2 regions of the Bacillus sp. VA13 genome follow, and region 2 is predicted to be linked to the other one. Evidence: a T-box and tRNA genes for the amino acid it is inferred to sense, from the RefSeq annotation. Region 2 holds a T-box; the other holds one or more tRNA genes.
What was found. The T-box of region 2 lies ahead of tyrS (tyrosine--tRNA ligase). A T-box ahead of a tRNA ligase gene usually reads a tRNA of that ligase, here a tRNA-Tyr.

Region 1 (4,910 bases), on a different contig from region 2:
ACAGCTGATCATTTATGAAATGGAGAGCCGCTCCATCGTCCGCCGCATAGCCATCGCACAAGAATTCGTTAGATATCAACTGATGGTATATCGGCCTCCGGTTCTTTTCACCGTCATAATGAGGACAAAAGCTCCCTTGCAAAAAACCTAAACTTTTCATACTTGTCAGCGGTCCTGCCGAATCTGTCACTCCTTCTTCAAACCAGCAGATCGCACCGGCACTTAATCCAGCTAAAATCACCCCGTTCTTCCATGCCTCTCTGAGAATAAGATCCAGCCCCCATTCCTTCCACAGCACAAGCATATTCCGCGTATTTCCCCCGCCAACATAAATCACGTCCTTTTCCATAACAAAAGAAATGAAGTCTGTTGTCGGCGGCTTAAATAAGGATAAATGAGACGGCACACAATCCAGTGTTTGAAAAGCATGATAAAACCGCTGAATATAGTTTTGGGAATCACCGCTCGCCGTCGGCAAAAAACAAATGCGAGGCGACTTCCGTCCCGATTGATTGATGATATATTGATCGAGGGACAAATTTTCCGGTTCCATCGAAAAACCCCCGCCGCCCATCGCAATAATCTGTTTCATCATCCCACTCCCCGAAAAAATTTGTTAATCATTATAGCATTTTGTATAAATCCATGAAACAAGGCTAAATACTTCTCAATAGGAAGATCTAAAAGATAAAACCCACTAACAGGCGGTGAAGGCATTGAACGATTTTTCAACCCCAATCATACCTATAATGATTCTTGATTGCTTAACGACAATACAAATCATCATTAAAAAGTACACTGTCGCAATAACGGAAACTGCAAACCCCGACCTCCGAACAGCGTTGCATGATCAATTAGATGCAGCTGTTCATCTGCATGGGGAACTATCTGAACTTCTGATGGAAAAAGGCTGGCTCCTGAGTAAGCCATTTCAAATCGATTTGCTTTTATCTTGCAGAGAACTGTAACAAAGTCACAAAAAAAGACGGAATCTCATCTTTCAGATCCCGTCTCTCCCTTTTATTGCTCCACTCTTCTTAAAGCCTCGTTTACCGTTTCTTTTATAAACGCGTCTTCACCGCTTAATCGGTCTAAACTGAGATCACCGTTTCTAAGCCTTTCGGAAATATTGTTTATATCCTCCTCTACCGTGATTTGCAGCTCACCAGCCAAAAACATTCTGTGTAATTCATCAGCAACCATACTTTCTTTATCCATTTCAATCCGCTCCTTTGCTTTCAATAGTATTCTTAGTCTGTCCCTAGGCCGGACGAATAATAGGTAAAAAGTATGAATCAAATGAATCTTTTTTCTTCCTTCTTACGTATATCTGTTGAGAAAAAGAAAAAGGGGAAGATCTAACATGTCATTTTTTAAGAAGCTCGCAGCAAGTGCCGGTATCGGTGCTGCAAAAGTAGATACAATTTTAGAGAAAGACGCATATTATCCAGGAGAAGAAGTACGGGGAACTGTCCATGTCAAAGGCGGGAAAATCGCTCAGGACATCCGCTATATTGATTTACAGCTTAACACACGGTACGTCATTGTAAAAGACGATGAAGAACACCGGAAATACGCTACAATTCATTCTTTTCAGGTCACTGGTTCATTCACCATTCAGCCTGGAGAAGAGCAGCAATTTCCGTTCTCATTCACCCTCCCTCTTGATACACCGATTACTGTAGGGAAAGTAGAGGTCGCCGTAGTGACAGACCTTGATATACAAGGCGGTATCGATAAATCCGACCAAGACCGCATTTTCGTTGAAGCGCACCCTTGGATTGAAAGTGTGCTGGAAGCAATCGAAAACCTAGGTTTCCGTCTTAACGAAGCAGACTGCGAACAAGCGCCCTACTTCCAACGCCGCCTTCCGTTCGTTCAAGAATTTGAGTTCATTCCGACATCAGGCTACTATCGTCAGATGCTTGAGGAATTAGAGCTTATTTTCCTTTTAGACGAAAATGGTTTAGAAATCATTTTCGAAGTCGACCGCAGGGCAAGAGGCCTGCGAGGATGGCTGGAAGAGATGTATAATGACGGAGAACAGCTTGTACGCGTCCGTTTCAGCCAATCAGAGCTTGAAGATGCAGAAGAGCTTAAAGAGGTACTAGAAGAGATCATAGACCAATACGCTGAGTGAATGATAAAAGGAGCCTCAATTAAGATAGGCTCCTTTTCTTTGATAAAAAATAAAAACCCGTTTCTGTATAAGAAACAGGTTTTTTTCAAGTATACCGGTGGTCGGGGTCGAACCGACACTCCAGAAGGAACACGATTTTGAGTCGTGCGCGTCTGCCAATTCCGCCACACCGGCAAGTTTTACGTCGTATCTAACCGACGAATATAAATATATCATGGATCTTACAAAGTGTCAACGTATTTCAAAAAAGTTTTTTTGGAAATATAAAATAAAAAAGGATTAAGAGACTTAACTAAACATAATAACTCAAGCAGCTTTATGATCATGTATCGGAACGTAACTTAGCTGCATAAATCAAAACAATAAAAAAATGATCTACACAAGTAGATCATTAATATGATTAGTTATAATGATAAAACACAAACACCAATTCAACTTACCATGTAAGTAAAATTGGTGCCGAGGGCCGGACTTGAACCGGCACGGTAGTCACCTACCGCAGGATTTTAAGTCCTGTGTGTCTGCCAATTCCACCACCCCGGCAAAAGAAAGGCGACACCCGGATTCGAACCGGGGATAAAGGTTTTGCAGACCTCTGCCTTACCACTTGGCTATGCCGCCGTAATTGGAGCGGAAGACGGGATTCGAACCCGCGACCCCCACCTTGGCAAGGTGGTGTTCTACCACTGAACTACTTCCGCATCTTAAGGGACTTCATACATCATATGCAATTAATATAAAAAGTGAGACTGGGCTAGCTGGATTCGAACCAACGCATGACGGAGTCAAAGTCCGTTGCCTTACCGCTTGGCTATAGCCCAATGATAATATGGGGCGATTGATGGGAATCGAACCCACGAGTGCCAGAGCCACAATCTGGTGCGTTAACCACTTCGCCACAACCGCCATAATCTCAAGATGTCATAAATTTGGCAGGGGCAGTAGGAATCGAACCCACACCGGAGGTTTTGGAGACCTCTGTTCTACCGTTAAACTATGCCCCTATAAATGGTGGAGGGGGGCAGATTCGAACTGCCGAACCCTGAGGGAGCGGATTTACAGTCCGCCGCGTTTAGCCACTTCGCTACCCCTCCACATTAAGTTTTGAAAAAACAGTGCCGGCAAGAGGACTTGAACCCCCAACCTACTGATTACAAGTCAGTTGCTCTACCAATTGAGCTACACCGGCATAGGTGGTGGCTCGGGACGGAATCGAACCGCCGACACACGGATTTTCAGTCCGTTGCTCTACCAACTGAGCTACCGAGCCTTGTTATTTAAATGGCGGTCCGGACGGGACTCGAACCCGCGACCTCCTGCGTGACAGGCAGGCATTCTAACCAACTGAACTACCGGACCATATTTGTATAAAATAATTTTGGCTGCACCCTTCGGGCACTTCTTATATCATTTATATATTTGGTTGCGGGGGCAGGATTTGAACCTGCGACCTTCGGGTTATGAGCCCGACGAGCTACCGAACTGCTCCACCCCGCGATGATAATGGTGGAGGATGACGGGCTCGAACCGCCGACCCTCTGCTTGTAAGGCAGATGCTCTCCCAGCTGAGCTAATCCTCCATCATATAATGACCCGTACGGGATTCGAACCCGTGTTACCGCCGTGAAAGGGCGGTGTCTTAACCGCTTGACCAACGGGCCCAGACTTTCAAATGTAATTATGTATAAGTATCAGTGGCGGAGAGCAAGGGATTCGAACCCTTGAGACGGAGTTGACCGCCTACACGATTTCCAATCGTGCTCCTTCGACCACTCGGACAGCTCTCCAATAATGGCTCCGCAGGTAGGATTCGAACCTACGACCGATCGGTTAACAGCCGATAGCTCTACCACTGAGCTACTGCGGAATGAAGTCTGCCTGGCGATGTCCTACTCTCACAGGGGGAAACCCCCGACTACCATCGGCGCTGAAGAGCTTAACTTCCGTGTTCGGTATGGGAACGGGTGTGACCTCTTCGCCATCATCACCAGACAATTTCAGTGACATTTAACATTATACTATGTATTCTTGAGAAAATCAAGTATTTTTTGAAAAAACTTATTCTCTCAAAACTAGATAACAGGTGTGACATCATTCAAAATGTGGGTTAAGTCCTCGATCGATTAGTATCTGTCAGCTCCATGTGTCGCCACACTTCCACCTCAGACCTATCAACCTGATCATCTTTCAGGGATCTTACTTCCTTGCGGAATGGGAAATCTCATCTTGAGGGGGGCTTCATGCTTAGATGCTTTCAGCACTTATCCCGTCCGCACATAGCTACCCAGCGATGCCCTTGGCAGAACAACTGGTACACCAGCGGTGCGTCCATCCCGGTCCTCTCGTACTAAGGACAGCTCCTCTCAAATTTCCTGCGCCCGCGACGGATAGGGACCGAACTGTCTCACGACGTTCTGAACCCAGCTCGCGTACCGCTTTAATGGGCGAACAGCCCAACCCTTGGGACCGACTACAGCCCCAGGATGCGATGAGCCGACATCGAGGTGCCAAACCTCCCCGTCGATGTGGACTCTTGGGGGAGATAAGCCTGTTATCCCCGGGGTAGCTTTTATCCGTTGAGCGATGGCCCTTCCATGCGGAACCACCGGATCACTAAGCCCGACTTTCGTCCCTGCTCGACTTGTAGGTCTCGCAGTCAAGCTCCCTTGTGCCTTTACACTCTGCGAATGATTTCCAACCATTCTGAGGGAACCTTTGGGCGCCTCCGTTACCTTTTAGGAGGCGACCGCCCCAGTCAAACTGCCCACCT
Region 2 (15,988 bases):
AAGGCCTTCAAATCTTAAAACGTGTAGCGGAAGAATTTGACCTGGCAGTGATCAGTGAAATCGTAACTCCGGCTCATATCGAAGAAGCGCTGGACTACATTGATGTCATTCAAATCGGAGCGCGCAATATGCAAAACTTCGAGTTGCTGAAAGCGGCCGGCGCAGTGAAAAAGCCAGTGCTTCTGAAGCGCGGACTTGCTGCAACGATCTCTGAATTCATCAATGCTGCTGAATACATCATGTCACAAGGAAATGACCAAATTATCCTTTGTGAGCGCGGTATCAGAACATACGAAACAGCAACAAGAAATACACTGGATATTTCTGCCGTGCCGATTTTGAAACAAGAAACGCATTTGCCTGTCTTTGTTGATGTTACGCATTCAACTGGCCGCCGCGACCTCTTGCTTCCGACAGCTAAAGCTGCTTTAGCGATCGGTGCAGACGGCGTAATGGCTGAGGTTCACCCTGATCCGTCAGTCGCACTATCTGACTCTGCTCAGCAAATGGCGATTCCTGAATTCGAAAAATGGCTGAATGAACTGAAACCTATGGTAAAAGTCAACGTTTAATTGAATAATCCAAAAGGCCGCGTCTGCGGCCTTTTTTTATGCTTTCTCGTTTAATTAGTTATAAAATCCAAGTATACGTTTTCATCATCTATAAAAACGTGTATAATTTCATGAGAAGTATTTAAATTTGATGAATAATGAAAAATAATGTACACTACTGACTTACGCTTACAAAACATAAACGACATAATTTCGGACATTATGACATTTCTCTACATAAAGTGTTTATGCTATAGATAAGGATAAGTGTATCCAGTAAAAGGAGTGGTTTTAGGATGAGCAATATTACGATCTACGACGTAGCGAGAGAAGCTAATGTAAGCATGGCAACCGTTTCCCGTGTCGTGAACGGCAACCCGAATGTAAAACCGACAACGCGGAAAAAAGTCTTGGAAGCCATTGACCGTCTCGGCTACCGTCCAAACGCGGTGGCAAGAGGGCTGGCAAGCAAAAAAACAACAACTGTAGGTGTCATCATTCCTGATATCTCAAGCATTTTCTATTCAGAGCTTGCGCGCGGGATTGAAGATATCGCGACAATGTATAAATACAACATTATTTTGAGCAACTCTGACCAAAACATGGAGAAAGAGCTGCACCTGTTAAACACAATGCTCGGCAAACAAGTGGACGGCATCGTGTTTATGGGCGGAAACATTACGGACGAGCATGTTGCGGAATTTAAGCGTTCCCCAGTGCCGATTGTACTTGCCGCTTCTGTAGAAGAGCAGGAGGAAACACCGTCAGTCGCCATCGATTACGAACAGGCGATTTATGATGCAGTGAAGTTATTGGTTGATAAAGGGCATACAGATATCGCATTCGTATCCGGTCCTATGACAGAACCGATCAACCGTTCAAAAAAACTGCAAGGCTACAAACGTGCGCTTGAAGACGCGAACCTGCCGTTTAATGAACAATTTGTCGCTGAAGGGGATTACACATATGATTCCGGACTTGAAGCGCTGCAGCATCTGATGAGCCTTGACAAAAAACCGACAGCTATTCTTTCTGCAACTGATGAAATGGCACTCGGCATTATCCATGCGGCTCAGGATCAAGGCCTATCCATTCCTGAGGACCTAGAGATTATCGGCTTTGACAATACGAGATTAAGCCTCATGGTTCGTCCGCAGCTTTCAACGGTTGTTCAGCCGACATACGATATTGGTGCCGTTGCGATGAGACTGCTGACGAAGCTCATGAATAAAGAGCCGGTTGAAGAGCATATCGTCGAACTGCCGCACCGTATAGAGCTAAGAAAGTCAACCAAGTCATAAGAAAAACAAGAGAGCAAGCTTCACCTCTAAGGTGAATTCTTGCTTTTTTCATGGGGAGAAATGATGAAACGTTTTGATTATCTTACACCTGTTGGTTTTGTGTTAGGGACGATTATTATTGTTATCGGGATTATCTCGGGATCGGGAGTAAGCGGTTTCCGCTCTTTTCTTGATCTGACCTCTTTCTTCATCGTAACAGGGGGACTATGCGCCGCTGTTTTTATCAGTTTTCCGCCGAGAGAGCTGAAAAAAGCGCCCTCTGTGTTAAAGCAGGCATTTATCCGCCAGGAAGACAATGTGAAAGATCTTGTGAAAACCTTTGTCTCTCTTTCCGATCACGCGCGTAAACACGGGCTTTTATCATTGGATGATCAGGCTCGGGAAATCAAAGATCCGTTCTTGAAAAAAGGGCTGCTTTTAGCGATTGACGGCTGGGATGAAGAAACGATTCGGCTCGTCATGGATTCAGAAATCGCAGCAATGGAGGAACGGCACCGCAAAGGACGGCGTGTTTTTGAAAAAGCGGGGGAATTCGCTCCGGCATGGGGAATGATCGGAACACTCGTCGGGCTCGTGTTGATGCTCAAAAACTTAAATGATCCACATATGCTTGGACCGAATATGGCCATTGCGCTTCTGACGACCTTATACGGTTCATTACTGGCAAACATGGTCTTCAACCCGATTGCTGCTAAGCTCGAAGAAAAAACAGAAAGTGAAATCTTCATCAAGCAGGTAATGGTGGAAGGTATTATCGGAATCCAATCCGGAAAAAACCCGCGCAATCTCGAAAGCCAGCTTGTCGTTTTCAGCTCCCGGGAAGAATGGCAGAAGCAGCCAAATCAAGTAAAAACAAAAAAGGGATCTGTACATGAAGCTTAGAAGAGAACGTTTTGAAAGAAGGAATGGAAGCGGGAAAAACAGCCATTCTTCATCAAACTGGATGGTCACCTTTTCAGATTTGATCACTTTGATCCTTGTGTTCTTTATTTTACTTTTTTCCATGTCCCAAATCGATCTGCAAAAATTTAAAGCTGCAGTTGATTCGATCCAAAAGGAAGGCGGCGGGCTCCAGCCTGGCCAAACGTCCATAGAAAAAAAGGGTACCTCGCCAGCCGATGCGAAGAAGCAAGAGGATCAGCAGGATCAGCTTCTCAAGAAAGTAAATACATATATAAAAGACAATCATTTGAAGACCCAAATGACAGCCAAACGGGATGAACGCGGTGTCGTGCTCGTTCTGCAGGAGGCTGTGCTGTTTGATTCAGGTGAGGCAAAGGTGCTGAAAAATGCTGAAACACTTCTTCACCAAATTGCTGTTCTTCTTCAAACCATTCCAAATGACATTCAGGTGGAGGGCCATACAGACAGCCGAAACATTTCGACATACCGATACCCGTCTAACTGGGAGCTGTCGGCAGCGCGGGCGAGCGGAGTTATTCAATATTTCACATCAAAAGAAAAACTTCCCTCCAAGCGCTTTATCGCTGTCGGTTATGCAGATACAAAGCCTGTAAAGGATAACAAGACAAACGAACACATGAAGGAAAACCGGCGTGTGGAAATCGTCATCAAAAAATAAAAAACGACCTCTTTGTAAAGGTCGTTTTTTATTTTGTTCTTTGCTGCTGCTCAGATCGTATCGCATATAATGCTTTGCTGACGGTTTGTGCATTTTTTTCTGTAATTTCTGGCTTGCGGGGAATCGGAGGATATAAATCGGCTGGATCTCTCCAGGTGGACGGAAGGGTGACGGGGCATTGTTTTTGCCATTTAGCGATCCATTCCGGCGGGATATCGTCTCCCGGATCAATTCCCTTCATCTCAAGCCATATCCTGGCCCAGGCACGGGGCACAACACGCCAAATATCATAGCCGCCGCCTCCCACTGCAATCCATCTTCCTTCGCAATACTGGTGCGCTAAAGTGTGTGCAAGCCGGGGAATTTCTTCGTATATGTTGATTGTTGCAGATAAATGCGTCAGCGGGTCATAGTAATGGGCATCGGCGCCGTTTTGGCTGATAATGACATCCGGATGGAAATAAGCGGCTACTTCGGAAGCCGCTGTCTGGTAAGCCTCAAGAAAAGAATCATCCTCTGTAAAAGCGTCAAGCGGGATATTAAAGGAATAGCCATATCCTTTTCCGCTGCCTTTTTCCTGAATCTGGCCGGTTCCGGGGAATAAATACCTTCCTGTCTCATGAATGGACAGCGTGCATACGTCAGGGTTATCGTAAAACGTAAATTGCACACCGTCTCCATGGTGGGCGTCCGTATCAATATATAGCACCCTGGCTCTGTATTTTTTCTGGATATATTGAATCGCCACAGCGCTGTCGTTGTATATGCAAAACCCTGAAGCTCTTCCCCGAAAGCCGTGATGTAGGCCTCCTCCAAGGTTGGCGGCATGCAGGGCTTGTCCTGACATCACCCAGTCTGCGGCCGTTAAGGTGCCGCCGACTAAGAGTGATGCCGCTTCGTGCATGCCGGCAAAGACAGGTGTATCTTCTGTGCCGAGCCCGTAGCTTTCTCCTTCTTCAGCGGGAAGCTTTCCCGCGCCCGCAAGCTTGACCGCCTGAATGTAATCGTCCGTATGGACAAGAGCGAGCTCCTCTTCTTCCGCGAGTCTGGGACTGATAATGTCTCCATCATCAAAGGCATTGATCATTTTGAGCAAATCGTATGTTAACAGAACCCGCTGCTGATTAAATGGATGTTCTTGATGAAACATATAGGTTTGATACGATGGAGAATAGATAAATACACTGTCTCTCATAGCAGATCCCTTTGCTCTGACGGCCATATGACGTGGTGCCCATTTCTTTGTAATGCCTGCAAAAACGGCAGCGGATTCATCGTTTTTACACGGAAGACAAGCACTTTTACACCGGGATCATCATGCGGATAAACAAGCACGCTTAATATTTTCACTTGGAGGTCTTGGCAAAGACTGCTGATCTCCGCGAGGCTTTTGGTGATGTCGTTTACTTTTATTTCGATTTGCGATCCCGGCTGGTCAGCTCCTGTCAATTTGACAAACGTCCGCAGCAAATCGGTTTTTGTCAAAATGCCTACTAATTTTTGATGCTGCACCACTGGGAGACAGCCGATTCCATGCTCGTAGAACACAACAGATATTTCTTCGACAAAATCTAACGGGTGGGCGCAGACGATATCTTTTTTCATAATTGAATCTACGCTTCGTGTGAGAAATCGGCTCCGTTTGCTTTCTTCAAAAATACTCGGGCTGGCCTGTTTCATGTCTCTGTCTGTAATCATGCCGATCACATGGCGGTCTTCGTCTACAACAGGCAGATGCCTGATATGGAACTCCTTCAGTTTGCATATTGCTGTTTCAAGCGTATCCATCTTCGTTAATGTAATGACATCCCTTTTCATGATTTGCTCAACAATCATTATTTTTTCCCCTTTGTCAGTGTCAGTTAATACATATAACGATGATAAAAACGGAGCCTGTCAAATTGTTCAATTGATTCTTGGCTGACGTTTTTTCCGATGCGGGCCATCAGACAGTTTGCAGGGTGGGAGCTGATCTCCGGCTCATCCGTTGCAAACCAGACCAATCCGCCTGCATTCATCATCTTTTCCATAATCTTTCTGTATTCCCACACATCTTTTTTCATCCCTTTTAAATCCCAATGCCAGTAATATTCCGTCGTCATCACGATATAGTTTTCCATTTGTTCATCCATCATGCTGACGGTCAGAAGCGTCTTTCCGACAGAACATCCCCGATAGGCCGGCGCAACCTCGATGGCACCGAGCTCAAGCAAATCCTCCATATTTCCTTCAGACCATCTTTCGAGCGGGTCAGGATATAAATACGTCACATAGCCGACAATGGTTCGGCCATCTCTGGCAATAATAATGCGTCCTTCGGGAAGGCCTGCAATATCGACTAGTGCTTCATGCTGCTCACGGGGCGGGCGAAATGCGGTTAAATCGTTATGAAACTCGTAACCTGCTAAATCCTCTGGAGAGACAGGCCCTTCTATCAGTAAGGAGCCGGTTGCTGTTTTGATGTTTGCTGAATGGTATGTTTTATGATGTTCCACTGATCCACCGTCCCATCAATTCTTATAAAAATACATGCCTTCTTTAAGAATAACAAATTATAAAGCGTTTTCAACATGGTTTATATTTTAAAAATTGAGAAGAATATGAATATATACTATAATAAATGTGACAACTTCAGCAAAGGGGGATGTTTGGGCATGAATTTGAAAGCGTTACCAGCAGTGGAAGGGGATTATCATTTAAAAAATTATGAAGAAACGTACCGGCATTTTGATTGGGCCGAGGCAGAGAAACATTTCTCCTGGCATGAGACAGGGAAACTAAATGCTGCGTATGAAGCGATTGACCGTCATGCCGAATCGTTTCGAAAAAACAAAGTAGCGCTTTATTATAAAGACGCAAACCGGGATGAAAAATACACATTTAAAGAAATGAAGGAAGAATCAAACAGAGCCGGGAATGTGCTGAAACGGTATGGAGATGTGGAAAAAGGGGACCGCGTTTTTATCTTTATGCCGAGATCACCCGAGCTTTATTTTATTATGCTTGGCGCTATCAAAATTGGCGCCATCGCCGGGCCGCTGTTCGAAGCATTTATGGAGGGAGCGGTGAAGGACCGGCTTGAAAACAGCGAGGCGAAGGTTGTTGTCACAACGCCTGAGCTGCTGGAAAGAATACCGGCTGAACAACTGCCTCACTTACAGCATATATTCGTAGTCGGCGGAGAGGCTGAGAGCGGCACAAACATCATCAATTATGATGAAGCGGCAAAACAGGAGAGCACAAGATTGGATATCGAATGGATGGACAAAAAAGACGGCTATCTGCTCCACTATACATCTGGGTCCACTGGAACGCCAAAGGGTGTGCTTCATGTCCATGAAGCGATGATTCAGCAATATCAGACAGGAAAGTGGGTCCTTGATTTAAAGGAAGAAGACATTTACTGGTGCACAGCTGATCCGGGCTGGGTGACAGGTACGGTATACGGCATTTTTGCACCGTGGCTGAATGGAGCGACAAATGTCATCGTTGGCGGCCGTTTCAGCCCGGAAAGCTGGTATGGAACGATTGAGCAGCTTGGCGTCAACGTCTGGTACAGCGCGCCGACCGCGTTTCGAATGCTGATGGGAGCGGGAGATGAGATGGCTGCAAAATATGATTTAACATCACTCCGGCATGTGCTTAGTGTCGGTGAACCGTTAAATCCGGAAGTCATCAGATGGGGACACAAAGTCTTTAACAAGCGAATCCATGATACATGGTGGATGACAGAAACGGGCAGTCAGCTCATCTGCAACTATCCTTGCATGGATATCAAACCAGGCTCAATGGGTAAGCCGATTCCCGGTGTGGAGGCAGCAATCGTTGACAATCAGGGCAACGAGCTTCCTCCGTACCGAATGGGCAATCTCGCCATTAAAAAGGGCTGGCCTTCCATGATGCATACCATTTGGAATAACCCTGAAAAGTACGAATCGTATTTCATGCCGGGCGGCTGGTATGTGTCTGGTGATTCTGCTTATATGGATGATGAAGGGTATTTCTGGTTCCAAGGCAGAGTTGATGACGTCATAATGACCTCCGGTGAGCGCGTCGGCCCATTTGAAGTGGAAAGCAAGCTTGTCGAACATCCGGCCATTGCAGAAGCAGGCGTGATCGGAAAGCCCGATCCGGTGCGGGGAGAAATCATTAAAGCTTTTATCGCACTCAGAGAAGGGTTTGAGCCGTCCGATAAACTGAAAGAAGAGATCCGCCTATTTGTGAAACAGGGTCTTGCAGCCCATGCGGCTCCGCGTGAAATTGAATTTAAAGATAAGCTTCCGAAAACCCGGAGCGGAAAGATCATGAGACGCGTGCTGAAGGCGTGGGAGCTCAATCTGCCGGCTGGAGATCTATCAACGATGGAGGATTAAAAGGCGACGTTGACACGGGATTTTATTTATGTTAAAAATGATATAGCTTCATATGAAAAGGTAAAGATTGAGACAAGTAGAATATCCTTACGTTCCAGAGAGCTGATGGCCGGTGAAAATCAGCACAGACGGATATCTCGAATACACTCATGAACCGCTTTTGCAAACAAAGCCGGCCAGGCTTTCAGTAGTGAAAGAACGGACCTGATCCGTTATCAGGCAAAGTGATAAGACGAATGTTTGCATTCTCTTATTAGTAGGGTGGTACCGCGATAATTAATCGTCCCTTCGTGTAAACGAAGGGGCGTTTTTATTTTAACAAAAAAGGAGCTTTATCTCATGACAAACTTACTTGAAGACTTATCCTTCCGCGGATTGATTCAGCAAATGACGGATGAAGAGGGATTAAATAAACAGCTGAATGAAGAAAAAATCCGCCTGTACTCAGGCTTTGATCCAACAGCAGACAGCTTGCATATCGGACACCTGCTGCCTATTTTAACACTTCGCCGTTTCCAGCTTGCGGGGCATCATCCGATTGCGCTTGTGGGCGGGGCGACGGGCCTTATTGGCGATCCGAGCGGAAAAAAAGCGGAGCGTACATTAAATACTGCTGACATCGTATCCGAATGGTCCCAAAAAATCAAAAACCAGCTGTCCAGATTTCTGGATTTTGATGCTGCAGAAAATCCTGCTGTCATCGCGAACAACTTTGACTGGATCGGCAAAATGAATGTGATCGACTTCCTTCGTGATGTCGGTAAAAACTTCGGCATCAATTACATGCTGGCAAAAGACACGGTCAGCTCAAGAATTGAATCAGGCATTTCATACACGGAATTCAGCTACATGATTCTTCAATCTTATGATTTCTTAAATCTGTACAGAGACAAAAACTGTAAGCTGCAAATCGGCGGAAGCGATCAGTGGGGCAACATCACAGCTGGTCTTGAACTGATCAGAAAATCAGAAGAAGAAGGAGCAAAAGCGTTCGGCCTTACCATTCCGCTTGTCACAAAAGCAGACGGCACGAAGTTCGGAAAAACGGAAGGCGGCGCCATCTGGCTTGATAAGGAAAAAACATCGCCGTATGAATTCTATCAATTCTGGATCAACACAGATGACCGTGACGTTGTGAAATACTTAAAATACTTTACGTTCCTATCAAAAGAGGAAATTGAAGTATACGCTGAGAAAACAGAAACGGCGCCTGAAAAGCGTGAAGCGCAAAAACGCCTGGCAGAAGAAGTGACAGCGCTCGTTCATGGACGTGAGGCGCTTGAGCAGGCTATCAACATCTCCCAAGCGTTGTTCAGCGGCAATATTAAAGAGCTTTCTGCCCAAGACGTAAAAGTCGGCTTTAAAGATGTTCCATCTATGGAAGCTGACAGCAGCCAAGAGCTATCACTTGTAGATGTATTGGTGCAATCTAAATTATCTCCATCTAAACGCCAAGCCCGTGAAGACATTCAAAACGGAGCTGTTTACATTAACGGCGAACGCCAGACGGAAATGAATTATATCTTATCGGATGAAGACCGCATCGAAGGCCAATTTACTGTCCTGCGCCGCGGGAAGAAAAAATACTTCCTTGTAACTTATAAATAAGAAAAAAATCCTTTGCCGCTAAGGGCAAAGGATCTTTTTTTGTTTAGCGCATAGGAAAGACAGGAAAAGAGTATATTAGATAGGGCAAACACGATCAATCACCACCTTTTAACAGAAAGGAGCGCTCACCGTGAATCTCATGTTTACGATTGCAAAAGAAAGGCTGCAGCGGGATTATTGGGAGCAGCAGGCGCGAGATAGTGTTGGCCAGCAAGAGGCAAAAGACGAAACAGACGATAAAAAAACCCCGACCGCATAGCGGCAGGGGTTTTTAAAACGATTAACGAGAGTAGAACTCAACGATAAGCGCTTCGTTAATTTCCGGAGCAAGTTCAGAACGCTCAGGAAGACGAGTGAAAGTACCTTCAAGCTTTTCAGCATCGAAAGTAAGGTATTCAGGAACGAAGTTGTTCACTTCAACAGATTCTTTGATGATAGAAAGGTTTCTTGATTTTTCGCGAACACCGATTGTTTGACCAGGTTTTACTTGGTAAGACGGGATGTCAACGCGGCTTCCGTCTACAAGAATGTGACCGTGGTTAACCAACTGGCGAGCTTGACGGCGAGTACGTGCTAAACCTAGCTTGTACACAACGTTATCAAGACGAGAATCTAAAAGAATCATGAAGTTTTCACCGTGTTTACCAGCTAGTTTGCCAGCTTTGTCAAACAAAGTGCGGAATTGGCGTTCGTTTACACCGTACATGTGACGAAGCTTTTGCTTTTCTTGCAATTGCAAACCGTATTCTGATAATTTTTTACGTTGTCCTGGACCGTGTGGACCTGGAGCGTAAGGGCGTTTTTCTAATTCTTTTCCTGTACCGCTAAGAGAGATTCCTAGACGGCGGGACAGTTTCCAAGATGGACCTGTATAGCGAGCCATAATGTGACTCCTCCTTTGGTTTTATTTTTGTGGAAAATAAAAACCGTCTGCTCTATTCGACCATGTACATTTTGTTTTCATGTATCCTCGCTCCAGCAGCAGAGAGTTACACGATACACCTTATGGATAAGGAACAAAATGAAAACATAGAAGCTGAACAAAAAGGCTGCAATATTTCACACAAAGGTCATTATATAATTTATTTGTTTTGAAGTCAACCATATCTCCATTACTGCTTCGCTGTTTATGATATAATAAACAAAAATTAGTGGTAAACTTTTAGGTGATAAAAACATGGTAGAACAAACAAAAGAACAATTATCCGCCTTTCATTATCATATGCTCGATTTTTTATTAACCAAATCTGAAAAAGTCACATTCACCGACTCATTCATATGGCTGACTTCGGCTATTCAAACCTATTTTTCATCCCTTTGTGTTTCGCTTACACCGTCACCATCTGACTCTGCGGCAAAACTGGCAGATGATGAATTACATTTTTCCGCTTCGAAAATAAACGCTTCATTTTATATGATTGAGGACGGCTCCGGCAGGCGCTTTCATCTTACATGCAGGCAGGATGGAGAGATTCCTGAAGGGCTTGCGGACGTGGTTGTTTCATTTTTAAACCAGTCTATGAAACAGGAAAGGCTCTATATCAAAACGATCTATCAAAAAAAGATATACAAAATGACAGAGCTGTTCCATTCACTGCTTGATCAGACAGAGGTGCTGAAGCAGCTTTTAGAAAGCTTGACCCGCACGTTTTCTCCTTTTGAGTTTTCATTGTTTATTTCGCACGACCAAGATCAATGTTTAGGTATTCCTGCAAAAGAACTGTATATGGAAGGGGAAAAATCCGATTCCTTTGCTCTCAAAGTGTATTTGTCCGGGGATATTTTGCGGAAGAATGAATCAGCCGCCTACATTCCGATCAAAGGACAGCAGGGAACGTACGGTGTGTTGATGGTTGAAGGAACGGGCGGCAGTTTGATTACTGACGTCTACCTTGATGAAATGTCGCTGATCGCAAACGCGGCGGGAAAAGCGTTTGAAAATGCCCAGCTCTATGAACAATCCAAAGCAAGCATCGCAAATTTGGAATTGATCAATGAAACGTCACGCCGCCTGAATCAGAGGCTGACATTGACCGATACGATGAATGATCTGGCTGTGAGAATGGCAGAATCATTTCAGGCGGATGAAGTGGGGTTTTTTCATATAGACCATTTTGAAAAGCTAACATTGCTCCCTGGCAGCACAGTGTTTTTTAAAGAAGCGAAGCCATCTGATTTTTATCATGAGTTGAAAGAAAAGCTGTATGAAGGTGAAAAAGGGGTTTTCATCGGAAATGGCCAGTCTGTTTTTGGAAAGGCCGGCTACGGCTCGCTGATGGCCGCTCCGATGATTGAGAATGACCGGCTTTTAGGCTTTGCGGTTTTATTAAAACAGGAACTGTACGCTTTTACATTTGAAATGTACAAGCTGTTTCAAGCGCTGATTCATCACGCAACGCTGGCTGTAACCAATTCGATGCTCCGCGACCGCCTTGAGCATCTCGTGAAAACAGATCAGCTGACTGAACTGTATTCAAGGGTGTATTTAGATGAAAAAATTCAATACAGCATGAAAATCCACCAAAAGGGTGTCTTTATTCTTGTAGATATTGATAATTTCAAGAATGTAAATGATACGTACGGTCATCAGACTGGGGACGAGATTTTAATTCAAGTCGCTTCGGTGATTAAAAGCAACATCCGAAAGCATGATGTAGGCGCCCGCTGGGGAGGCGAAGAGCTGGCGATTTATTTGCCGAATGTGCCGGTTGCGGTGGGTAAACGGATTACTGAGCGATTGGTTTATGCGGTCAGAAAAAATACGAAACCCGAGGTAACCATTTCATGCGGCATCTCCTGCTGGACGGCAGAAAAAAGAAAATCTCTGAAAGAGCTTGTGCATGAGGCTGATGAAGCGCTCTACAGCGCAAAACGAAGCGGAAAAAACCGCTTGATGATTCACGAATCAATAAAATAAAAAAAGCCCAAAACAATATCAGTTTTGGGCTTTTATATTACTGTGCTAACGCTTTTTCAAGCGTTTCGGCAAATTGTGATAAGTATTTTTCATCAATTTCGTCGAAACGGTTTTTCACTGGGCTGTCGATGTCCAGGACGCCGACAACTTTTCCGCCTACATGAATCGGAAGCACAATTTCTGATTGGGACGCTGCATCGCAAGCGATATGTCCCGGAAACGCGTTTACATCCTCAACACGCTCCACTTTTCCGTTTGCATACGCTGTACCGCAAACGCCTCTGCCGAAAGGAATCCGAACACATGCCGGCAGACCTTGGAACGGCCCTAACACAAGCTGTCCGTCCTCTTCTTTGGCAAAATAGAAACCAGCCCAGTTTACTTCAGGCAAAGAATGATACAGAAGCGCTGAGGCATTTGCATAGTTTGCAATTTGATCTGTCTCGTCTTCGGTCATGGCTTCGAGCTGTTTTAGCAGAAGCTGATAGTCTTTTTCTTTATCTCCAGATTGTTTTTCGACATGGAACATGGAAAACCCTCACTTTTTCTATAATATAAAACAAATTTCCGGCTTTTCTGCCGGCATTTGTCGATAAGTTCTTACAGGAACAGCGGCCTTCTGCTTGAATAGTACAAAGAGGAAGGAGTGAGCCGTATGAAAGTAAGCACCAAAGACAAAATTATTGAATCTGCTGTCATGCTCTTTAACCAAAAAGGATTTTCTGGCACGTCTGTCCGTGAAATTGCAAAGTCAGCTGATGTAAATGTTGCGCACATCTCCTACTATTTTAAAGGTAAAGGAGGTTTGATGGAACACTTAGTTTCAGAGTTTTACGAAGGCTACAGCAAAACGCTTGAAACAGCGGCAGGCAATATCTCTTCTCAAAGCACACAAGAACAGCTTCTCCAACTGGTTTTCGATATTTTATCCTATCAGCATAATCATCGTCAATTAACTCGTTTTGTCTACCGGGAAGTCACGATTGACTCCACGTTAATCAGGGAAATTATGTCGACATATCTAATGAAGGAAAAGTATATCTTCCAGCTGATCATTGAGGAAGGAGAAAAACAGCGTGAACATTTAACGCTGCCGCTGCCCCATTTTATTCTTCAATTAAAATCTCTCTTAATGATGCCATATCTCCAGCCTCAATATATTTCAGAAGTGCTCTACATGCAGCCGCACGAGCCGTATTTTTATAAAATGTACTTTGAAGAAATCAAAATTTGGATCAGGAGCGTCTTCCGGACAGGAGACGTGGCGCTTATCAATTAGCACCCTTCAAAAACGTCTCATATGCGTATCCGACATCTCCCGCTTGATGGGCATCAGACCCAAACACAAGCGGGATTTTCTTTTGCTTCGCTTCATTCAGCATCCAATCCTCGATATAAACGCTGCCAGCGTACGTTTTTCTTAAGCCGGAAGTATTGAAGTCGAGCTCCATTCCGTTTTCTTCTATGGCACTCAGGCACTGAGAAACGAGTCCGCGAATATGTTCAGACATGCTGTATGGAAACAGCTTGATGAATTTTTGAACGAGTGTGATATGACCGACTCTTTTTGGCTTATTAGAGCCGAGAGATGCTACAATGGAAGAATAGATGCTGCGGTAATACTGTTCATATACAGCTTCAATGCTCCCGCAGGCTGAAATCAGCTCCTTAAAGGTATGCTCATCATAATCAAGGCACAGATAGGAAGAACCTGCGCGCAAAAAATGAACGGATAGGATGCTGTCATCTAAATATGGCCCGTATGTGTCCAGGAATAATGTAATTTCGTCTTCAAATTCAGCAATATAATCGACCTCAAGCCCCGTCCGTATGGCAAGCTGTCCGCGATATTCTTTCTTTAATCGGGAGATTTCGTTGATATAGCGCTCCAGAGAGGCTTGTGCCATCGCGCTGTCTTTCAGCGGTGTCGGATCAGTAAAAGAGGGCGGCAATGGGGCGTGTTCGGTAAAAGTAATCGAATCAAAGCCTTTTTTTAAGGCTTCTTCTGCATATTGTCTGAGTGTGTCATTTGAGCCGTGAGGGCAAAATGGTGTGTGAATATGTCCGTCTCGCTTTTGCATTGGCGTCACTCCATGAAAAAATAGTCAAATCCTGCCGATTTTGCACAAAAAGTTTTTGATTTCTGGTCAAAAAATGTTGGTTACATGGTATCATAATAACAATGAAAACGACAGTTTTTCTCAATACATATCCTGAAATCTTTCTGAATAAATAAAACACCCTGACAGATTAAGGTTAACAGCAAGGGGGCTCATTATGGAGTTTGTCATTGGATTATTAATTGTACTGCTCGCGCTGTTTGCGGCAGGCTACTTTTTCAGGAAAAAAATCTACGCTGAAATTGACCGGCTGGAATCGTGGAAGATTGAAATTCTAAACCGGTCGATTGTGGAAGAAATGTCCAAAATTAAACACTTAAAAATGACGGGTCAGACAGAAGAGTTCTTTGAGAAGTGGCGTGAAGAATGGGATGAGATTGTCACAGCCCACATGCCGAAAGTTGAAGAGCTCCTTTATGATGCCGAGGAAAATGCAGACAAATACCGTTTTAAAAAGGCCAATCAAGTGCTCGTTCATATCGACGACTTGCTGACAGCGGCGGAATCGAACATTGAAAAGATTCTTCGCGAAATCAGCGACCTCGTCACAAGTGAGGAAAAGAGCCGTGAAGAGATTGAACAGGTGAGAGAACGCTATTCAAAATCGAGAAAAAACCTGCTGGCTTACAGCCACCTTTACGGAGAGCTTTATGACAGCCTTGAAAAGGATCTTGACGAAATTTGGAGCGGAATCAAACAATTTGAAGAAGAAACAGAAGGCGGAAACTATATTACTGCACGTAAAGTGCTGCTTGAGCAGGATCGCAATCTTGATCGGCTTCAGTCATACATAGATGACGTGCCGAAGCTGTTGGCTGACTGCAAGCAGACGGTGCCAGGCCAGATTGCAAAGCTCAAAGACGGCTATCGCGAAATGAAAGAGAAAGGGTATAAGCTTGAGCATATCCAGCTTGATAAGGAATTAGAAAATCTGTCAAATCAGCTGAAACGGGCGGAACATGTCTTGATGACTGAGCTGGATATTGATGAAGCATCCGCAATCCTGCAGCTCATAGACGAAAATATTCAATCTGTTTATCAGCAGCTGGAGGGCGAAGTCGAAGCCGGCCAATCTGTGCTAAGCAAAATGCCTGAATTGATCATTGCTTATGACAAGCTGATAGAAGAGAAAGAGGATACAAAGGCGGAAACTGAGCTGGTGAAGGAAAGCTACAGGCTGACAGCTGGCGAGCTCGGTAAACAGCAGGCTTTTGAAAAGCGCCTTGATGAAATTGGCAAGCTGCTCTCATCCGTTAAAGATAAGCTCGATGCAGAGCACGTCGCCTACTCACTTTTAGTAGAAGAAGTTGCTTCAATAGAGAAGAAGATTGAAGAAGTGAAAAAAGAGCATGCCGAATACCGTGAAAATCTGCAAGCGCTGAGAAAAGAAGAGCTTCAGGCAAGAGAGACGCTCAGCAATTTGAAAAAAACAATTTCTGAGACAGCAAGACTGCTGAAGACAAGCAATATTCCAGGCATTCCGAGTCATATTCAAGAGATGCTGGAAAACGCATATCATCATATTCAAGAAACAGT

Region 1: it encodes a tRNA-Tyr, which carries the amino acid that the T-box ahead of tyrS (tyrosine--tRNA ligase) is inferred to sense. The anticodon was not compared.

What each region holds. Positions count from the first base shown of each region.
Region 1 is NZ_JBVQPP010000003.1:629,265-634,174, forward strand. Features, by position in the region: gene AC0C66_RS15160 (Type 1 glutamine amidotransferase-like domain-containing protein) at 1-592, opposite strand, end outside; gene AC0C66_RS15165 (spore coat protein) at 750-968, shown strand; gene AC0C66_RS15170 (hypothetical protein) at 1,021-1,224, opposite strand; gene spo0M (sporulation control protein Spo0M) at 1,364-2,140, shown strand; tRNA gene AC0C66_RS15180 (tRNA-Leu) at 2,233-2,314, opposite strand; tRNA gene AC0C66_RS15185 (tRNA-Leu) at 2,595-2,683, opposite strand; tRNA gene AC0C66_RS15190 (tRNA-Cys) at 2,691-2,761, opposite strand; tRNA gene AC0C66_RS15195 (tRNA-Gly) at 2,767-2,841, opposite strand; tRNA gene AC0C66_RS15200 (tRNA-Gln) at 2,890-2,961, opposite strand; tRNA gene AC0C66_RS15205 (tRNA-His) at 2,971-3,046, opposite strand; tRNA gene AC0C66_RS15210 (tRNA-Trp) at 3,071-3,144, opposite strand; tRNA gene AC0C66_RS15215 (tRNA-Tyr) at 3,150-3,234, opposite strand; tRNA gene AC0C66_RS15220 (tRNA-Thr) at 3,257-3,329, opposite strand; tRNA gene AC0C66_RS15225 (tRNA-Phe) at 3,335-3,410, opposite strand; tRNA gene AC0C66_RS15230 (tRNA-Asp) at 3,423-3,499, opposite strand; tRNA gene AC0C66_RS15235 (tRNA-Met) at 3,561-3,637, opposite strand; tRNA gene AC0C66_RS15240 (tRNA-Val) at 3,645-3,720, opposite strand; tRNA gene AC0C66_RS15245 (tRNA-Glu) at 3,730-3,801, opposite strand; tRNA gene AC0C66_RS15250 (tRNA-Ser) at 3,836-3,927, opposite strand; tRNA gene AC0C66_RS15255 (tRNA-Asn) at 3,933-4,007, opposite strand; rRNA gene rrf (5S ribosomal RNA) at 4,017-4,132, opposite strand; partial or broken rRNA gene AC0C66_RS15265 (23S ribosomal RNA) at 4,244-4,910, opposite strand, start outside.
Region 2 is NZ_JBVQPP010000001.1:1,435,547-1,451,534, reverse strand. Features, by position in the region: gene AC0C66_RS07515 (bifunctional 3-deoxy-7-phosphoheptulonate synthase/chorismate mutase) at 1-572, shown strand, start outside; gene ccpA (catabolite control protein A) at 848-1,852, shown strand; gene motP (flagellar motor protein MotP) at 1,916-2,734, shown strand; gene motS (flagellar motor protein MotS) at 2,724-3,434, shown strand; gene AC0C66_RS07495 (acetoin utilization protein AcuC) at 3,463-4,629, opposite strand; gene AC0C66_RS07490 (acetoin utilization AcuB family protein) at 4,626-5,270, opposite strand; gene acuA (acetoin utilization protein acetyltransferase AcuA) at 5,297-5,929, opposite strand; gene acsA (acetate--CoA ligase) at 6,089-7,807, shown strand; T-box leader at 7,862-8,098, shown strand; gene tyrS (tyrosine--tRNA ligase) at 8,147-9,415, shown strand; gene sr7p (small protein SR7P) at 9,546-9,674, shown strand; gene rpsD (30S ribosomal protein S4) at 9,696-10,298, opposite strand; gene AC0C66_RS07460 (diguanylate cyclase domain-containing protein) at 10,593-12,332, shown strand; gene AC0C66_RS07455 (GAF domain-containing protein) at 12,370-12,861, opposite strand; gene refZ (transcriptional regulator RefZ) at 12,988-13,611, shown strand; gene hisJ (histidinol-phosphatase HisJ) at 13,604-14,413, opposite strand; gene ezrA (septation ring formation regulator EzrA) at 14,610-15,988, shown strand, end outside.